DNA from 4 places in the Streptomyces sp. NBC_01216 genome. Region 1 is predicted to be linked to each of the others. Evidence: riboswitches for the same ligand, from Rfam matches in the RefSeq annotation. Region 1 holds a riboswitch; each other region holds the start of a gene.
What was found. A riboswitch is a leader RNA that binds a small molecule or an ion and turns the genes downstream of it on or off. The one in region 1 is predicted to bind cobalamin.

Region 1 (4,597 bases):
TGCCGGGTGGCGAGGTACCCGGTGAGCTGCTCGGCGAAGTACTGCACCATGTCGTTGCGTTCCGGCTCGCCGTGGACGAGGACGTCCAGACCGGCGCGCTCCTGGAAGGCGACGACCTCCCGGATCTCGGCCTCGATCCGTTCCTCGTAGCCCGCCGTGTCGAGCCGGCCCGTCCGCAGCCCGGCCCGCGCGGCGCGGAGCTCGTCGGTCTGCGGGAAGGAGCCGATGGACGTGGTCGGCAGCGGCGGCAGACCGAGGGCGTCGCGCTGGGCGGCGGCGCGCGGGCCGTAGGGCTGCGTACGGCGGCGGTCGGCGTCGGTGACCGCCGCCGCCCTGGCCCGTACCGCCGGATCGCGGGTGAGCGCCGATGTCGAACGGGAGGCGAGCGCGGCCTTGTTGGCGGCGAGCTCCGCCGCGATCGCCTCGGTGCCGCGGGACAGGCCGCGGGCGAGGGTGAAGACCTCGGCCGTCTTCTGGCGGGCGAAGGCGAGCCAGCGGGCGATCTGCGGGTCGATGCCGCGTTCGGCGGTCGCGTCGAGGGGGACGTGCAGCAGGGAGCAGGAGGCGGCGACGTCGACCGTCCCCGCGAGACCCAGCAGGGTGCCGAGCGTGGCGAGGGACTTCTCGTGGTCGTTGATCCAGATGTTGCGCCCGTCGACCACCCCCGCGATCAGGCGGCGGCCGGGCAGCCCGCCGACCGCGGCGAGGTCGTCGAGGTTGGCGGCGGCGGGGCCGGTGAAGTCGACGGCCAGCCCGTCGACGGGGGACCTGACCAGGACGGGGAGGGCGGCGCCGAGCCGGTCGAAGTAGGAGGCGACGAGCAGCCGGGGACGGTCGGTGAGGGAGCCGAGTTCGTGGTAGATCCGGGCGACCGCGTCGAGTTCGGCCGCCGTGCGGTCCTGGACCAGGGCGGGTTCGTCCAGCTGGACCCACTCGGCGCCGGAGGCCCTCAGGTCGGCCAGCACCTGGCCGTACACGGGCAGCAGCCGGTCGAGCAGGGAGAGGGGACGGAAGCCGTCGGCGACGCCGGGTGCCGGCTTGGCCAGCAGCAGGTAGGTGACCGGACCCAGCAGCACCGGCCGGGCGGCGAGCCCCAGGGCCCGCGCCTCGCGCAGCTCCGCGACCTGCTTGCCGGAGTCGGCGGTGAACACGGTGTCGGGTCCGAGTTCGGGGACCAGGTAGTGGTAGTTGGTGTCGAACCACTTGGTCATCTCCAGCGGTGCCAGGTCCTGCGTGCCGCGCGCCATGGCGAAGTAGCCGTCGAGCGGGTCGGCGGCGACGGCGTCGCGATGGCGGTCGGGCACTGCGCCGACCATGACGCTGGTGTCGAGGACGTGGTCGTAGTAAGAGAAGTCACCGGTCGGCACCTCGGTGATGCCCCCGTCCGCCAGTTGCATCCAGGTGGCGCGGCGCAGGTCCTGGGCGGTCTTACGCAGGGTCTCGGCGTCGACGCCGCCCCGCCAGTACCCCTCGACGGCCTTCTTCAGTTCCCGGTCCCGGCCCTGGCGCGGGTACCCGTGGACGGTGGCCGTCGCCGCGGCCCGTCGTGTCGCCCTTGTCGTCACGGAACTCTCCTTCGCGAGCGTGAATCCATGCGTCCCGGCGACGGGACGAAGGCGCGAAGGGGTACGGGACGAACGGGCCGCCGCGGCCGGGTGCCGGCACGCGCCGGACGCATGCACACCGGTACGGGCCGCCGCCCGCTCTGTACGCCGACCCGCCCTCGAGGTCACCGGGATGGCCGCGCGCGATCGGTCGCGCGCGGGCAACGGGCAGGTCTTCGGACTCGTGGGCGCGCCCGGCCTCTCGTCGAGGCGGACACCTATTGGCCGTCGCTTCCCGGGCCCTCGCGGGCCCAGTGCGTATGACGGCGGTCGTTCCCACTCACCGCTGCGGGGCAGTCCCGGATTCCCACCGGGTTCCCTCTTGCGACGCTCCCGCCTGGCGGACGGGGCGAACCAGTTGCGTCCGCCAGCCTAGTCGGCGGCGGGCGTCTTCCGTACCTCAGGCGCGAGTTGGCCGAGAAGCGCCCCTGCCCGCCGCGGCCGCAGGGCGGCCCCGGCGGGCAGGGGGACGGGGACGCGGCGGCGCCCCCGGGCGCGCGGGGGAACGGAAACGATTCCGCGCCGAGTGTCCGGGTGCCGGTTCCTCAGTGGAGGACGGCGTGCTTCCGGACGACCGCGGCCGAGGCGTGGGTTCCGGAGAAGCGTGAGCCCGACCCGCCGGCAGCCAGGGCAGGTTCCGCACGGGTCGGGCCGTTCAGGAGGTCCCGCAGCAGCGTGTCGCGCCGTGCGGGGGCGACGTCGGACAGCAGGGTCGCGAGGAGGGCCATCCGGGCCTGGCCGGCGCGCAGCGTACCGGCGAGTACGGCCCCCGCCGCGACCAGGTCCACGGCGCCGCCGCCGGTGTACATCTCGGCCACCGGTCCGGAGTGCACCCGGGTGCTGAGGGCCACGACGACGCCCTGCGCGACGGCTTCGGCGACGGCCTCGGCGATCTCGGGGGTGGCGTTGCCCGCGCCGGTGCCGACCAGCACCACGCCCCGGGCGCCCGCGGCGACCGCCGCGTTGAGGAGGAGCGGGTCACCGTCGCTGTGGTGGGTGACGATGTCGACGCGGGGGAAGGGCCCGTCGTTCCCGTCGACGGCGGCCTGCGGCAGCGGAAGCGGAGCCGGGCGGTCCGGGCGGCGCCGCACGTCCACCTTGGCGAAGCCGGCCTTGCCGAGGCTCGGCTCGGAGGGGTCGGCGAACGCCGCCGCCGCCAGGGTCTGCGCCTTCACGGTGCCACGTGCCGCGTGGACCACACCGTCGAAGACCACCAGTACGCCGAGCTCGCGCACCGAGGCCGCGACCTGAAGCGCGTCGTAGACGTTCCCGGGTCCGTCGCCGTCCCCCGTGCCGAGCGGGCGCTGGGCACCGGTGAAGACCACCGGACGCGGGTCGGAGTGATGGAGGTCCAGGAAGAAGGCCGACTCCTCCAGGGTGTCGGTGCCGTGTGTGACGACGATCCCGTCGACGCCCGGATCGGCGAGGGCCTCGTGCACCGCGCGCAGCAGGGTCAGCTGGCGGGCGGTGGTCATGCGGGAGCTGTTGACGTTGAAGAGGTCGACCACCTCGACCTCGATGCCCTCAGGCCGGGCCGCCGTCGCCAGGACGTCGTCTCCCGAGGCGTCGGCGGCGTAGCCGGTGCCCTGCCAGCGACTGGCTATCGTGCCGCCCGTGCTGATCAGCTTGATGCGGCGGGGCCTGTCGTCACGGATCCATTCCATGTCGTCTGCTCCAGGGATCGGGCGTCGTCGTCGCGGGGGAGTGCGAGGGCGACCGTGGGGGTGTGGGGGCGTACTCGCGCGCGGCCGAAGCGTGCCGCCGAAAGAATAGGACAAAAGGCTCGCAATGTGTTTGCGAAAGAGGCACCCTTCTGTCTGTACCTGCGCGCATAATTGCGAGATGGATCGAATCGACGCACAAATCTTGCGCGAGCTCCAGGAGGACGGCCGGCTGACCAACCTGGATCTGGCCCAGCGGGTCGGGCTGAGCGCCTCCGCCTGCATGCGGCGGGTGCGGCAGCTGGAGCAGGACGGCGTCATCCAGGGGTACCGGGCGGTGATCGACCCGGAGGCCGTCGGCCGGGGGTTCGAGGTGCTGGTCTCCATCGAGGTCCGGCGCGACCGGGAGACCGTCGAGGCGTTCGAGGAGGCGCTCCAGGACATCCCGGACGTCATCGAGGCGTACCGGCTGTTCGGCAGTCCGGGCTGCCTCCTGCGCATCGCCGTCGCCGACCTCGCCGCGTACGAACGCCTCTGGATCGAACGGCTGACGTCCCTCGCCGGAGTCACCGAGGTCAACTCGCAGATCATCATGAAGCGGGTCAAGGAACCGCGCGGCCTGCCGGTCCCGCGCTGACCGGCCCCGGGGGCGATCCCGCAGGTGGCGGCCCCCGAGTTGCCACGTGTCGCTGTTGGGCCGAACGGGTGAGGAGCGGGAGGATGGGGGCATGAGTAGGTACGAGAGGTACGACGTCACCGACGAGCAGTGGGAGGGCCTCGCGCAGGTCGTGCCCCTGCGCGGCCGTGACGAATGGCCGTCCAGGGTCGACCACCACCCGATCCCCGAGGAGTACGCGTACGCGGAACAGCGCCGGATGGTGGTGCTGCGGGTGCAGGTCTTCGCCGACGCCCGCGAGGTCGCCGAGTACCTCGTCGCGCAGATTCCCGTCCTGCTGGACCTGACCGCAGCGGACACCGAAGTCGCCAAGCGCATCCTGGACTTCAGCAGCGGTGTCGTGTTCGGGCTCGGCAGCGTCATGCACCGGGTGGACCGGAACGTCTTCCTGCTGGCCCCGGCCGGCACCGAGGTCGAGGGCGCCCAGGCGGCCGGGGATGACGAGACGGAGTCCGCCGTCCCTCGATCGTAGGAAGGTCATCAAGCCGGAACGGTTCGCCGGACGAAGGTCTGCGTACGGTCCGACCATGGATTCCCCCGGTGGCTTCCCGTCCGGCCACGTACTCGACGACTCGTCCCCACCCCGGTCCTCCCGTTCCGGAACACCCTCCCCCACGCCGCCGCCGTTCCCGCGCGGCGCCGCCACGGCCGCGCGG
Region 2 (4,597 bases), 4.3 Mb from region 1:
ACGGTTTCCACGACACCGCCAACGCGATGGCGACGACCATCTCGACCGGTGCCCTCAAGCCCAAGACGGCGGTGGCCATGTCCGCCGTGCTCAACCTGGTCGGTGCGTTCCTGTCCGTGGAGGTCGCCAAGACGATCTCCGGCGGGATCATCAACGAACAGGGCATTCGTACCGAAGTGATCTTCGCGGCGCTCGTCGGTGCCATCCTCTGGAATCTGCTGACCTGGCTGCTCGGACTTCCGTCCAGCTCCTCCCACGCTCTCTTCGGCGGCCTCATAGGCGCGGCCGTCATGTCGGCCGGCTGGTCCGCGGTCAACGGCGGCACCGTCGTCACCAAGGTCCTGCTCCCCGCGATCGCCGCACCGGTCGTCGCCGGACTGGCCGCCTGGGCGGCCACCAGGCTGACGTACCGGATCGGTTCCCGGACCGACGCGAAGGCCACGGCCAAGGGCTACCGTGCCGGGCAGATCGCCTCCGCCGGCCTCGTCTCCCTCGCCCACGGCACCAACGACGCCCAGAAGACCATGGGTGTCATCACCCTCGCCCTGGTCACCGGCGGCGTCCTCGTCCCCGGCTCCAACCCTCCGATGTGGGTCATCGTCGCGGCCGGTGTGGCCATCGCGCTCGGCACCTACCTCGGCGGCTGGCGCATCATCCGCACCATGGGCAAGGGCCTGACCGACCTCCGGCCGCCGCAGGGCTTCGCCGCCCAGACCAGCGCGGCCACGGTCATCCTGGCCTCCTCCCACCTCGGCTTCTCCCTCTCCACCACGCAGTCCTGCTCCGGTGCCGTGATGGGCGCGGGCCTCGGCCGCAAGGGCGGTGTCGTCCGCTGGTCCACCGCGACCCGGATGTTCGTCGCCTGGGGCCTGACCCTGCCCGCCGCCGGACTGGTCGGCGCCGGCGCCGAGTTCCTCACCAAGCAGGGCACCTGGGGCATCGTCGTCGTCGCGATCCTGCTGGTCGCCGGGTCGGGCGTCATCTGGGCCCTGTCCCGCCGCAAGCCGGTCGACCACAGCAACGTCACCGCGGACGACCTCGACGACGAGCCCGCCGGTGTCGTGACCACCGCGATCGCGGCCGTCACCCCGCCGCCCACCGGAACCGCGGTCGCCGCGGCCGAGGAGCTCAAGACCACCATCCCCGCGCCGGCCCCCACGGACCCGGCAGCCCCCGCGGCCCCCGCCGCGGCGGTCTAAGGAACCAAGGGACACGCACGCATGAAGATCGACTGGGCAGCTCTCGGCTCCGTCTTCGGAGTCAGCCTCGTGGCGACCGTCGCCCTCGTGGGCCTGTTCACCCTCGGCATCGTCGGCCTCTCCAAGCAGGAGCAGGCCGCCGCACAGGGCGGCTCCGCCGCCCTGGCGCGCACCGGCGCCTACGCCTGCTTCGCCCTGTGCGCGGCGGCCGTCGCGTACGGCATCTATCTGATCGTCGCCTGACGGCGGCGAGCACCGACGGCCGGGCGGGCCGCACCTTCGGGTGCGGCCCGCCCGGCCGTCCTGTGCGTACGGGCCGCGCCGCCCTTCCTGTGCGCGGGTCGGCTGTGGGGCTTCGCACACTGTCCCGCCGCAGGTCAAGGGTGAGTTGACGGGTGTTCGCGCAGCGTGGTGGACTTCCGGGGCCATGACGGCGGCAGAAGAGGAAGCCCGGTGCGAATCCGGCGCGGTCCCGCCACTGTGACCGGGGAACCCTCCCCGGGAGCCAGGAACTCTCGCCGTCGGTCACGTCGAGCCAGGGCGCGGACCCTGAGTGAGGACACAGCGCCATGCCTGGCCGCATTGCAGCCACCGGTGTATTCGCGTACGGCGCCGCCGCCGGTCTGGCCGCGGACCTGCTCGTCGGCGACCCCCGCCGCGGCCATCCGGTCGCCGGTTTCGGGCGGTTCGCCGGCACCGTCGAACGTCTTCTGTGGCACGACCACCGCGGCTGGGGCGCGTTGCACACCGCCCTCTGCGCCGGAGGCGCCGCGGCGGCCGGAGCGCTGGCCGCGCGGGCCGTCCGGGACCGGCCCGCCGCGTCCGTCGCCCTGACCGCGGCCACCGTGTGGGCCGTCGTCGGCGGGACGACCCTGGGCCGGGAGGCCCGCGCCATCGGCGGCGCCCTGGCCGCCGGGGACCTGGAGGTCGCCCGCGAACGGCTGCCGCACCTGTGCGGGCGTGATCCGCACTCCCTGGACGGCCCGGCGATGGCCCGCGCGGTCGTGGAGTCCGTCGCCGAGAACACCTCCGACGCGGTCGTGGGGGCGCTCGTGTGGGGCGCCGCCGCCGGTGTCCCGGGCCTGGTGGGGTTCCGGGCCGTGAACACCCTGGACGCCATGGTCGGCCACAGGTCCCCGCGTCACCGGCGCTTCGGCTGGGCCTCGGCCAGGCTGGACGACGTCGCCGGCTGGCCGGGGGCCCGGCTGACCGCCGCGCTCGCCACGGTGGCCGGCGGCGACCCGCGCGGGTCCTTGCGCGCCTGGCGGGCCGACGCCGGGCGGCATCCCAGCCCGAACGCCGGTCCGGTGGAGTCCTCGTTCGCGGGGGCGCTCGGCGTACGGCTCGGGGGGACGCTCTCGTACGGCGGACGGGTCGAGCACCGGCCCGCGCTGAACGCGCCCGGACGGGACGTGGAGGTCGCCGACATCGAACGGGCCGTACGGCTCTCGCGACGGGTGACCGCGCTGACGCTGGTGACCTGCGCGGGCGGCCGGATGATCATAGGTGCCATCAAGCGGAGGCTGATATGAGGGGCGGACTGCTGGTCGCCGGGACCACGTCCGACGCGGGAAAGAGCGTCGTCACGGCCGGCATCTGCCGCTGGCTGGTCCGCCGGGGCGTGAAGGTGGCCCCCTTCAAGGGCCAGAACATGTCCCTGAACTCCTTCGTGACCCGCGAGGGCGCGGAGATCGGGCGGGCGCAGGCCATGCAGGCGCAGGCCGCGCGAGTGGAGCCGACGGCCCTGATGAACCCGGTGCTGCTGAAGCCCGGCAGCGACCGTTCCAGCCAGGTCGTCCTGATGGGCAGGCCGGTCGGCGAGCTGAGCGCGCGCGGCTATCACGGGGGACGGCAGAAGGAGCTCTTCGAGCCGGTCCTGGCGTGCCTGGAGGAGCTGCGGGGCACGTATGACGCCGTGATCTGCGAGGGGGCGGGCAGTCCGGCCGAGATCAATCTGCGGCGCACCGACATCGTGAACATGGGCATCGCGCGCGCCGCGCGACTGCCGGTGCTCGTGGTCGGCGACATCGACCGGGGCGGGGTGTTCGCCCAGTTCTTCGGCACGACGGCCCTGCTGGCACCGGAGGACCAGGAACTGATCGCGGGCTACCTGGTGAACAAGTTCCGCGGCGACGTCACGCTGCTGGAGCCGGGGCTCGACATGCTGCACGGGCTGACCGGACGCCGGACCTTCGGCGTTCTGCCCTACGCCCACGGGCTCGGCATCGACGAGGAGGACGGGCTGCGGGTCTCGATGCGCGGCGCGGTCCGCGAGTCGGTCGTGGCCCCGCCCGTCGGCGAGGACGTACTGCGGGTCGCGGTCTGCGCCGTGCCCCTCATGTCCAACTTCACGGACGTGGACGCGCTGGCCGCCGAGCCGGGCGTGGTGGTGCGCTTCGTGGACCGGGCCGAGGAGCTCGTCGACGCGGACCTGGTGATCGTGCCGGGCACCCGCGGCACGGTACGGGCGCTGGCCTGGCTGCGCGAGCGCGGCCTCGCGGACGCCCTCGCGCGGCGGGCGGCGGAGGGCCGGCCGGTCCTCGGCATCTGCGGCGGCTTCCAGGCGCTCGGGGAGCGGATCGAGGACGAGGTCGAGTCGAAGGCCGGGACGGTCGACGGGCTCGGCCTGCTGCCGGTACGGGTCCGGTTCGCCGCGGGCAAGACACTGGCCCGTCCGGTCGGCGAGGCGCTCGGCGAGCGGGTCGAGGGCTACGAGATCCATCACGGCGTCGCCGAGGTCCTGGGCGGGGCCCCCTTCCTGGACGGCTGCCGGGTCGGCGCCGTCTGGGGCACGCACTGGCACGGCTCGCTGGAGAGCGACGGATTCCGCCGGGCGTTCCTGCGCGAGGTGGCCGCGGGCGCCTCACGCCGCTTCGTCCCCGCGCCGGACACGTCCTTCGGCGCGCTGCGCGAGGAACAGCTGGACCGGCTGGGCGACCTGATCGAGGAACACGCCGACACGGACGCGCTGCTCCGGCTCATCGAGACCGGGCCGCCGGCCGGTCTGCCCTTCATCCCGCCGGGCGCTCCGTGACCGCGCCCGTGGACGCCCCGCGCCTCACGGGCGGGACACACGACACCACCCGCACCACGCGCGCACGAGGGCCGCACGCCCCGTGGGAGACGCACAGCGAACGCGAAGGAAGGATCGACCGATGAGCACCCGGTACCCGTTCACCGCCGTCGTCGGCATGGACGACCTGCGGCTGGCGCTGCTGCTGAACGCCGTCAGCCCGGCGGTGGGCGGTGTCCTCGTCCGCGGCGAGAAGGGCACCGCCAAGAGCACGGCCGTCCGCGCGCTCGCGGACCTGCTGCCGGCGGTGCCGGTGGTCGCGGGCTGCCGGTTCAGCTGCGACCCGGGCGCGCCCGATCCGGCCTGCCCGGACGGCCCGCACGAG
Region 3 (4,597 bases), 5.5 Mb from region 1:
GCACCACCCGGGTCATCGACCCCTGGGGCGGCAGCGCCTACGTGGAGCGGCTGACATACGACCTGGCCCGCCGGGCCTGGCAGCACATCGAGGAGGTCGAGGCCGCCGGCGGCATGGCGCAGGCCATCGACGCGGGCATCCCGAAGCTGCGTGTGGAGGAGGCCGCCGCCCGCACGCAGGCCCGGATCGACTCCGGCCGGCAGCCGGTGATCGGTGTGAACAAGTACCGCGTGGACGGCGACGAGGAGATCGACGTCCTCAAGGTCGACAACTCCTCCGTGCGCGCCCGGCAGATCGAGAAGCTGCGACGGCTGCGCGAGGAACGGGACGAGCGGGCGTGCCTGGCCGCGCTCGACGACCTCACCCGGGCCGCCGGAGGTTCGGGGAACCTGCTGGAGCTGGCCGTGCGGGCCGCTCGGGCGAAAGCGACGGTGGGTGAGATCTCCGACGCCCTGGAGAAGGTGTACGGACGGCACGCGGGCCAGATCCGTACGATCTCCGATGTGTACCGCAACGAAGCCGGGGAGTCCCCGTCCGTGGAGAGCACGCGCGCCCTGGTGGACGCCTTCGAGGAGGCCGAGGGCCGTCGCCCGCGCATCCTGGTCGCCAAGATGGGCCAGGACGGGCACGACCGCGGCCAGAAGGTGATCGCCACGGCCTTCGCCGACCTGGGCTTCGACGTGGACGTCGGTCCCCTCTTCCAGACCCCGGCGGAGGTCGCCCGACAGGCCGTCGAGGCGGACGTCCACATCGTGGGCGTCTCCTCGCTGGCGGCCGGACACCTCACGCTCGTGCCCGCGCTGCGGGAGGAACTCGCCGCGGAGGGCCGCGAGGACATCATGATCGTGGTCGGCGGAGTCATCCCGCCCCAGGACGTGCCCACCCTCCTGGAGATGGGGGCGGCCGCCGTCTTCCCGCCCGGCACGGTCATCCCCGACGCGGCAGCGGACCTCGTACGCCGCCTGGCGGCCGACCTGGGGCACGGCCGCTGACCCCATGGCCATCGACATCGACACGTACGCGAAGGGTGTCCGGGAGGGGAGGCGCGCGCTGGTCGCGCGTGCCATCACCCTGGTCGAGTCCACCCGCCCGGACCACCGGGCCCTCGCGCAGGAGTTGCTGACCGAGCTGCTGCCGCACAGCGGCCGGGCCCGGCGGATCGGGATCAGCGGCGTGCCCGGCGTGGGCAAGTCCACCTTCATCGACACCTTCGGCACGATGCTGACCGGCCTCGGGCACAAGGTGGCGGTGCTCGCCGTGGACCCGTCCTCCACCCGCACCGGCGGCTCGATCCTGGGCGACAAGACCCGTATGGAGCGGCTGGCGGTCGACCCGGCTGCGTTCGTGCGGCCCTCCCCCACCGCCGGCACCCTCGGCGGTGTGGCCAAGGCGACGCGCGAGTCGATCGTGGTCATGGAGGCGGCGGGGTACGACGTGGTGCTGGTGGAGACCGTGGGTGTAGGGCAGTCGGAGACGGCCGTGGCGAACATGGTCGACTCCTTCCTGCTGCTCACGCTGGCACGCACCGGGGACCAACTGCAGGGGATCAAGAAGGGTGTCCTGGAGCTGGCCGACGTCGTGGCGGTGAACAAGGCGGACGGGCCCCACGCGACCGACGCGCGCGCCGCGGCGCGGGAACTGGCGGGCGCGCTGAGGCTGATGCACGGCCGGGAGGCGGTGTGGACGCCGCCGGTCCTCAGCTGCAGCGCGCGCGAGTCGACCGGCCTGGAGGAGATCTGGGAGCGCCTCGAAGGGCACCGCTCGCTCCTGGACGCGGCGGGCCGGCTGGCCGCCCGGCGCCGGGACCAGCAGGTGGACTGGGCCTGGACGATGGTGCGTGACGAACTGCTGGGCCGGCTGCACGCCGATCCCGCCGTACGGGCGCTCACGCCGGAGGTCGAGCGCCAGGTACGGGACGGGCGGCTGACCGCGACGCTCGCGGCGGAGCGCATCCTGAGCGCCTTCCGGGAGGGCCGGGCCTGAGCGCGGCCCTCCCGGTGGCCCTACCTGCCGGGCGGTCACCGCCCGGCACGTAGGGTGGTGCCCGCAGCTGGTTCGCCCCGCTCCCCCCTGCCTCCGGCACGGGGGCCGCCGGGCGTCGACACGATCCGGGAGCGAAGCCCGCTCTTCGGTACTTCCGGATCGCGAGAGGGAACCCGGTGGGAATCCGGGACTGCCCCGCAGCGGTGAGCGGGAACGACCGCCGTCATACGCACTGGGCCCGCACCGGCCCGGGAAGCGACGGCCACTAGGTGTCCCCCGGTCGACCCCGGTGGACGTGCCCGCGAGTCCGAAGACCTGCCGCTGCCCGCGCGCCGGTACCCCGTGCGCGCGGCCCAGCACCGCCGCGACTCGCGAAGGAGAGTTGACGTGGCCGATCGCACCGTCTCCCGCCCCGCACGTACGACCAAGACCCCGGATGACTCCCGGGTGGTCCTCGCCCACATCATGAGCGACCACGACACCAACCTCTACGGCACCATCCACGGCGGCGTGATGATGAAACTCATCGACGACGCCGCGGCGGCCGCCGCCGGACGCCACGCGGACGGTCCGGCCGTGACCGTCTCGGTGGACCGGATGACGTTCCTGGCTCCGGTGCGGGCCGGGGACCTGCTGAGCGTCGAGGCCGGGCTGGAGCGCGCCGGTCGGACGTCGATGACCGTCGGCGTGCGTGTCACGGCCGAGCGGTGGAACAGCTCGGGGCCCGCCACCGAGGTCGCCACGGCGTTCCTGACCTTCGTCGCGATCGACGCCGACGGCTCACCGCGTGCGGTGCCGGTACTCGACGTGGCGCTTCCCGGACTGTCCTGACGGACCCGTCGGGCCGCGACGGCGGACCGGTTTGCCGTCCGGCGCGCGCGGGACGCGTCCCCGCCGGCGGGCCGGACGGCGCGCGGCCGTCCGGCGCGGGAGACGCGGCCCGTCAGGTCCGTACGAGACCCGCGGCGCCGAAGGACACGTCGAACCGGTCGCACCAGATGCTGACGCTCGGGTATGCCTCCCAGTCCACGTCGGCGGGCAGCGGATAGTTCTGGTCGCCCTTGTTGCCCTTGAGCTTGCCGAGGCTCACGTGCTTGCCGTCGTCGAAGACGCGCCAGCCGTCCTTCCCTTCCTTGACCGGTGCGTCACTCAGCCACACGCGGAGGTCCGGGCCGCTGGAGGTGTCCAGACCTTCGAGGCGCAGCACCGGGGTGCCGTCCGACAGGCGGACGATCTTCGCGGTGCCGCTGGTGGCGTGCTCGTGGCTGATGAAGGTGCCCTCGGCGAGGGTGACCGGGCCGGCGGCCGGTGTGGTCTGCGGGGACGAGGGGGCCTCGGTCGCGGCGGGCGGCGCGGCCGGCGCGCTCGCGGAGGGCAGCGCCTCGTGCACGGTCTCGTCCACCCACAGCGCCCAGGGCTTGAACCACACCAGCCCGGCGGCGACCGCCACAGCCACGACCGCCGCCCCGGTCCACCACCACTTCCTCGTGACGCGCCCCACGGCGCACCTCCTCGTCCACTCGTTCCGTTCCGGATGTCTCTTCGGCCATCCAACGCGAACACGGGCCCGGACGGGAGGGCCACGGTGATGACGAAACGCTTACGGCGCGGCGTGGGCCGCTCCGCCGCGGCCCTTCGTTCCGTAGCGTCCCCGCCATGCGTGTACTTGTCACAGGAGGAGCCGGGTTCATCGGCTCGCACATCGTCACGGCACTGGGCAGGGCGGGCCACGAGCCGGTCGTCCTCGACGCGCTGCTGCCCAGCGCGCACCCGACCGCTCCGGAGCCGCCGCCGGGGGTGGAGTTCGTGGGCGCCGACGTCAGGGACGCGCCGAGCGTCCGGGCGGCGCTGCGCGGCGTCGACGCGGTCTGCCATCAGGCCGCCATGGTCGGCCTGGGCAAAGACTTCGCCGACGCGCCCGCGTACGTGGGCTGCAACGACCTGGGCACCGCCGTGCTGCTCGCGGCGATGGCCGAGACGGGCCCGAGGCGGCTCGTCCTCGCGGGGTCGATGGTCGTGTACGGGGAGGGACGGTACGAGTGCCCCCGTCACGGACGCGTCCGGGCCGGCGCCCGCAGCGCCGAGGACCTCCGGGAGGGGCTCTTCGAACCGCGCTGCCCCACGTGTGGAGCCCTGCTGGCGCCGGGGCTGGTCGACGAGGACACCCCAGCCGACCCGCGGAACGTGTACGCCGCGACGAAGCTGGCCCAGGAGCACCTGGCGGCGGCGTGGGCGCGAGCCGTCGACGGGTCCGCGGTCAGTCTGCGCTACCACAACGTGTACGGGCCGGGGATGCCCCGGGACACCCCCTACGCGGGCGTCGCCTCCTTCTTCCGTTCGGCGCTGGCGCGGGGGGAGGCCCCCCGGGTCTTCGAGGACGGCGGCCAGCGGCGGGACTTCGTGCACGTGCGGGACGTCGCGGCGGCGAACGTGCTCGCGCTGGAGGCGGCCCCCGGCCTGCCGGCCGGCTCGCTCAGCACGTACAACACCGGCAGCGGGGAGCCGCACACGGTGGGCGAGATGGCGTCGGCCCTGGCCCGGGAACACGGCGGACCGGAACCGGTGGTCACCGGGGAGTTCCGGCTCGGCGACGTGCGGCACATCACTGCGGACT
Region 4 (4,597 bases), 850 kb from region 1:
CGTCTCGTCGCGGAACACCCAGTTGGTGCCGGTGGCCAGGCCGTGCAGCAGACCGCGGGACCGGAACCAGTACACGTAGGCGAAGGCGCCGTAGAAGAACAGGCCCTCGATGCAGGCGGCGAAACAGATCAGGTTGAGCAGGAAGCGCCGGCGGTCGGCACGCGTCTCCAGGCGGTCGATCGTCTCGACCGAGTCCATCCACTTGAAGCAGAACTGCGCCTTCTCGCGGATGGACGGGATGTTCTCGACGGCGTCGAACGCGGCGGAACGGTCCTCCGGGTCGGGCAGGTAGGTGTCGAGCAGCGTCAGGTAGAACTGGACGTGCACGGCCTCCTCGAAGAGCTGCCGCGACAGGTACAGCCGCGCCTCGGGGGAGTTGATGTGCTTGTACAGCGTCAGCACCAGGTTGTTCGCGACGATCGAGTCGCCGGTCGCGAAGAACGCCACCAGCCGGCCGATCATGTGCTGCTCGCCCGGCGTGAGCTTGGCGAGATCGGCGACGTCGGAGTGGAGGTCGACCTCCTCCACCGTCCACGTGTTCTTGATCGCGTCCCGGTAGCGCTCGTAGAAGTCCGGGTACCGCATGGGCCGCAGCGTCAGCTCGAAGCCCGGGTCGAGAAGGTTCTTCTGGGAAGACATCACTGGCAGGCCTCGCAGGACTCGGGGTTTTCCAGGGAGCAGGCGACCGCGTCGGGGTCGGCGGCCTGCTGGACGGGGATGGGGGCGGACGCGGCCGCCGACGCCTGGGCGGCGCGGGCGATGCGGGTCGCCGGACGGGACCGCAGGTAGTAGGTGGTCTTCAGACCCTGCTTCCAGGCGTACGCGTACATCGACGACAGCTTGCCGATCGTCGGCGTCTCCAGGAACAGGTTCAGCGACTGCGACTGGTCGAGGAACGGGGTCCGGGCCGCCGCCATGTCGATCAGACCGCGCTGCGGGATCTCCCAGGCCGTCCGGTACAGCTCGCGCACCTCGTCCGGGACCCAGCCGAAGCCGGCCACCGACCCGTTGGACTCGCGCAGCGCCTCACGGGTCTGCGCGTCCCACACGCCGAGCCGCTTCAGCTCGTCGACCAGGTAGGAGTTGACCTGGAGGAACTCGCCGGACAGCGTCTCGCGCTTGAACAGGTTGGAGACCTGCGGCTCGATGCACTCGTACACGCCCGCGATCGAGGCGATGGTCGCCGTCGGCGCGATGGCCAGCAGCAGCGAGTTGCGCATCCCGACCGCGGCGACGCGCTCGCGCAGCGCGGTCCAGCGCTCCGGCCAGTTCGGCCGCACGTCGTAGTGGTCCGGGTGCAGCACCCCCCGGGCGGCCCGGGTCTTGTCCCAGGCGGGCAGGGGGCCGTTGCGCTCGGCGAGGTCGGCTGAGGCCTCGTAGGCGGCGAGCATGATGCGCTCGGCGATCCTCGTCGACAGCGCACGGGCCTCGGTGGAGTCGAAGGGCAGCCGCAGCTTGAAGAAGACGTCCTGGAGGCCCATCGCGCCCAGCCCGACGGGCCGCCAGCGGGCGTTGGACCGGCCGGCCTGCTCGGTCGGGTAGAAGTTGATGTCCACCACGCGGTCGAGGAAGGTGACGGCGGTACGGACGGTCTCGTCGAGCCGCTCCCAGTCGATGTCGCCTGACCTCAGGTCCACGAAGGCGCCGAGGTTGACCGAGCCCAGGTTGCAGACCGCCGTCTCGCCGTCGTCCGTGACCTCCAGGATCTCCGTGCAGAGGTTGGAGGAGTGGACCGTGTGGCCCGGCTCCGCCGTCTGGTTGGCGGTGCGGTTCGACGCGTCCTTGAAGGTCATCCAGCCGTTGCCGGTCTGGGCCAGGGTCCGCATCATCCGGCCGTACAGGTCACGGGCCGGCATGGTCTTGCGAGCCAGGCCCGCGGCCTCCGCGCGGCGGTACGCGGCGTCGAACTCCTCGCCCCACAGGTCGACCAGTTCGGGCACGTCGGCCGGGGAGAACAGCGACCACTCGGCGTCGGCGTCGACGCGCCGCATGAACTCGTCCGGGATCCAGTGCGCCAGGTTCAGGTTGTGCGTACGCCGGGCGTCCTCACCGGTGTTGTCGCGCAGCTCCAGGAACTCCTCGATGTCCGCGTGCCAGGTCTCCAGGTAGACGGCGGCGGCGCCCTTGCGCCGGCCGCCCTGGTTCACGGCCGCGACGGAGGCGTCCAGGGTCTTCAGGAACGGCACGATGCCGTTCGAGTGCCCGTTGGTGCCGCGGATCAGCGAACCGCGGGCGCGGACGCGCGAGTACGACAGACCGATGCCGCCGGCGTGCTTCGACAGGCGCGCCACCTGGTGGTAGCGGTCGTAGATCGAGTCCAGCTCGTCCTGCGGCGAGTCGAGCAGGTAGCAGGACGACATCTGCGGGTGACGGGTGCCGGAGTTGAACAGCGTGGGCGAGGAGGGCAGGTAGTCGAGCCGGCTCATCAGCCCGTAGAGCGACGTGACCTCGTCCAGCGCCCGCTCCGAGCCGTCCTCGGCCAGTCCGGCGGCCACCCGCAGCATGAAGTGCTGCGGGGTCTCGATGACCTTGCGGGTGATCGGGTGGCGCAGCAGGTAGCGCGAGTAGAGGGTCCGCAGGCCGAAGTAGCCGAAGCGGTCGTCGGCGGAGCGGTCCAGGGCCGCGTCGAGCCGCCCGGCGTGCGACCGGACGAACGCGGCCGTGCGGTCGGCGATCAGGCCCTCGCGGTGGCCGACGGCGACGGACGCGGAGAAGCACACCGCCCCCTGGCCGGCCGCCTCGTCGGCGATGGTGATCGTCAGGAGCCGGGCGGCGAGCCGGGAGTAGGAGGGGTCCTCGGCGATCAGGCCGGCGGCCGCCTCGGTGGCCAGCTCGCGCAGTTCCGCCTCGTCCGAACCGGCGTTCCGGCCGCGCAGCGCCGCGGCGGCGATTCTGCCGGGGTCGGCGTCGGGGAGATCGGCGGTGAGGTCGGTCAGGGTCCGCAGCAGCACGGTCCCGGGTCCGTCGCTCTCGATCGCTGTGGCCGGATCGGCGGGCGCGATGGTCACGTGGGGGCTCTCCCTCGCTCGGCTCGGGGCCGACGGGGGGAAGGCGGGCAGACGGGCACCCACGGGCAGGGGTGTGCCGCCGCCGGCCCACTCCGCGAGGCCCGGACGTCTGTGGCACCCGGAACGGACGGACCGGGTGCGCTGTCGGCAGGTCTTCGGACTCACCTGGCGGACGAAAGCGCCAAAAGCACACCGTTGCGGGACAGTTCCGGACTTCCACCGGATTCCCCTGCGGCGACAGCGAGCATGAGCATACATGTGGGGGGCGCCCCGCAGGACACCCCCCACATGTTGTGTCGCTACCTGTTCACAGCTCCAGGGCGTAAGTGCGCAGTTCCACCAGTCCCGGGATCGGCTCCCAGTCCCGTCCGGGGGTGCGGACGAAGCCCAGCCGCTCGTACACGCGGTGCGCGGAGGTCATGCCCGGCTGGGTGGAGAGCACCACGCGTCGGCATCCCGGTGTCGCCCGCGCCCGCTCCACACAGGCCCGAACGAGCGACTCTCCGACGCCCCGGCCACGGGCGTCCGCGGAGACGGCGAGCATCCGGAACTCCGCCTCGCCCTCCCGGGCGATGTCGGCCCACGGACTGGTGGGGCCCGAGACGAAGGTCACGCCCCCGGCCGGCCGGCCCGCGCCGTCCAGTGCGACCAGCACCTCGGCCTCGGCGGCCCGCCGGGGCACGTCCCTCAGCACATCGAGGTACGCGTCGTGCACACCGAAGTCGAGGTGCCCGTCGTCGAGACAGGCCCGCGCGGTGAGCTCGCCCAGAGCCTCGTACTCCTCGGGCCGTGCCACTCGGATCCTGATGTCCCATCGGTGTGGTCCGATGTCCGTCACCCGCCCACGCCCACCGAGTTGTCCGGCGCCCCGTCGCCCTCGGGCGGCAGGTCTCCGCGTTCGACGGGTATCCGGGGGCCGGTCTCCTCGGGCAGCACGGCGTCCAGTTCGGCGTCGTCGGCGCGGTGGGCCCGCGCGGCGGTCTCACGCAGTGTCTCCCTGGACACCGAGAGCGGCGCGCCGAGCGTGATGCGAAGCGCGCCCTCGTTGCGCACGTAGGTGTGTCCGTACGCGGAGTGGCGGTACCAGCTCCCGTCCTCCCGCGCGCAGGTCTCGCCCTGGGACGGAGCGGAGCAGTCCTTGTCGGTGAACGGCTGCCGCTCCGCGGACAGGGTGAGCCGCGCTCCGTCCTTCGCGACGTACGTGAGCCGGAAGCCGTCGTCGCCGATGACTCCCGCCGACTGCCGTGCGAGGGTGAATCCCTCCGCCTCGGTGACGTACACGTGCTCGACACGGGTCTGGGCCGCCGAGGCGCGTGCCACGAGTTCAGCGTGGTCGGGGGGCGAGGCGCCGAGGCGCTCCGTACCACAGCCGGTGAGGGCGAGCGCGAGGGGTGCCACGGCGAGGTGGGCGAGGCGCGGGACGGTTCTCATGCGAACATCCTTGCGTATGCGTATGCGTATGCGTATGCGCGTGCCTGTGCGTATGTCTGTGCGTGACGAAGGCCGCCGCGTGATTCCGTGGGGGATCGCGGCGGCCTCCGGCGCCTCGCGGGCGACGGCGCGGGTCAGCGGCCGGGGCCGGCCTTCGC

Region 2: another riboswitch for cobalamin. It lies ahead of OG393_RS25850 (cobalamin biosynthesis protein); the one in region 1 lies ahead of metE (5-methyltetrahydropteroyltriglutamate--homocysteine S-methyltransferase).
Region 3: another riboswitch for cobalamin. It lies ahead of OG393_RS31790 (acyl-CoA thioesterase); the one in region 1 lies ahead of metE (5-methyltetrahydropteroyltriglutamate--homocysteine S-methyltransferase).
Region 4: another riboswitch for cobalamin. It lies ahead of OG393_RS09740 (ribonucleoside-diphosphate reductase subunit alpha); the one in region 1 lies ahead of metE (5-methyltetrahydropteroyltriglutamate--homocysteine S-methyltransferase).

Annotation. Positions count from the first base shown of each region.
Region 1 covers NZ_CP108677.1:1,475,850-1,480,446, reverse strand. Annotated here, with positions in the region: gene metE (5-methyltetrahydropteroyltriglutamate--homocysteine S-methyltransferase) at 1-1,565, opposite strand, end outside; cobalamin riboswitch at 1,767-1,965, opposite strand; gene OG393_RS06300 (asparaginase) at 2,150-3,268, opposite strand; gene OG393_RS06295 (Lrp/AsnC family transcriptional regulator) at 3,447-3,902, shown strand; gene OG393_RS06290 (cell division protein SepF) at 3,994-4,413, shown strand; gene OG393_RS06285 (ATP-binding protein) at 4,469-4,597, shown strand, end outside.
Region 2 covers NZ_CP108677.1:5,768,615-5,773,211, reverse strand. Annotated here, with positions in the region: gene OG393_RS25860 (inorganic phosphate transporter) at 1-1,199, shown strand, start outside; gene OG393_RS25855 (hypothetical protein) at 1,221-1,442, shown strand; cobalamin riboswitch at 1,614-1,736, shown strand; gene OG393_RS25850 (cobalamin biosynthesis protein) at 1,769-2,731, shown strand; gene OG393_RS25845 (cobyric acid synthase) at 2,728-4,233, shown strand; gene OG393_RS25840 (putative cobaltochelatase) at 4,355-4,597, shown strand, end outside.
Region 3 covers NZ_CP108677.1:6,991,649-6,996,245, reverse strand. Annotated here, with positions in the region: gene scpA (methylmalonyl-CoA mutase) at 1-992, shown strand, start outside; gene meaB (methylmalonyl Co-A mutase-associated GTPase MeaB) at 997-1,983, shown strand; cobalamin riboswitch at 2,113-2,320, shown strand; partial or broken gene OG393_RS31790 (acyl-CoA thioesterase) at 2,449-2,781, shown strand; gene OG393_RS31785 (DM13 domain-containing protein) at 2,927-3,484, opposite strand; gene OG393_RS31780 (NAD-dependent epimerase/dehydratase family protein) at 3,640-4,597, shown strand, end outside.
Region 4 covers NZ_CP108677.1:2,325,492-2,330,088, reverse strand. Annotated here, with positions in the region: gene OG393_RS09745 (ribonucleotide-diphosphate reductase subunit beta) at 1-639, opposite strand, end outside; gene OG393_RS09740 (ribonucleoside-diphosphate reductase subunit alpha) at 639-3,008, opposite strand; cobalamin riboswitch at 3,138-3,262, opposite strand; gene OG393_RS09735 (GNAT family N-acetyltransferase) at 3,316-3,804, opposite strand; gene OG393_RS09730 (hypothetical protein) at 3,843-4,439, opposite strand; gene mctP (monocarboxylate uptake permease MctP) at 4,574-4,597, opposite strand, start outside.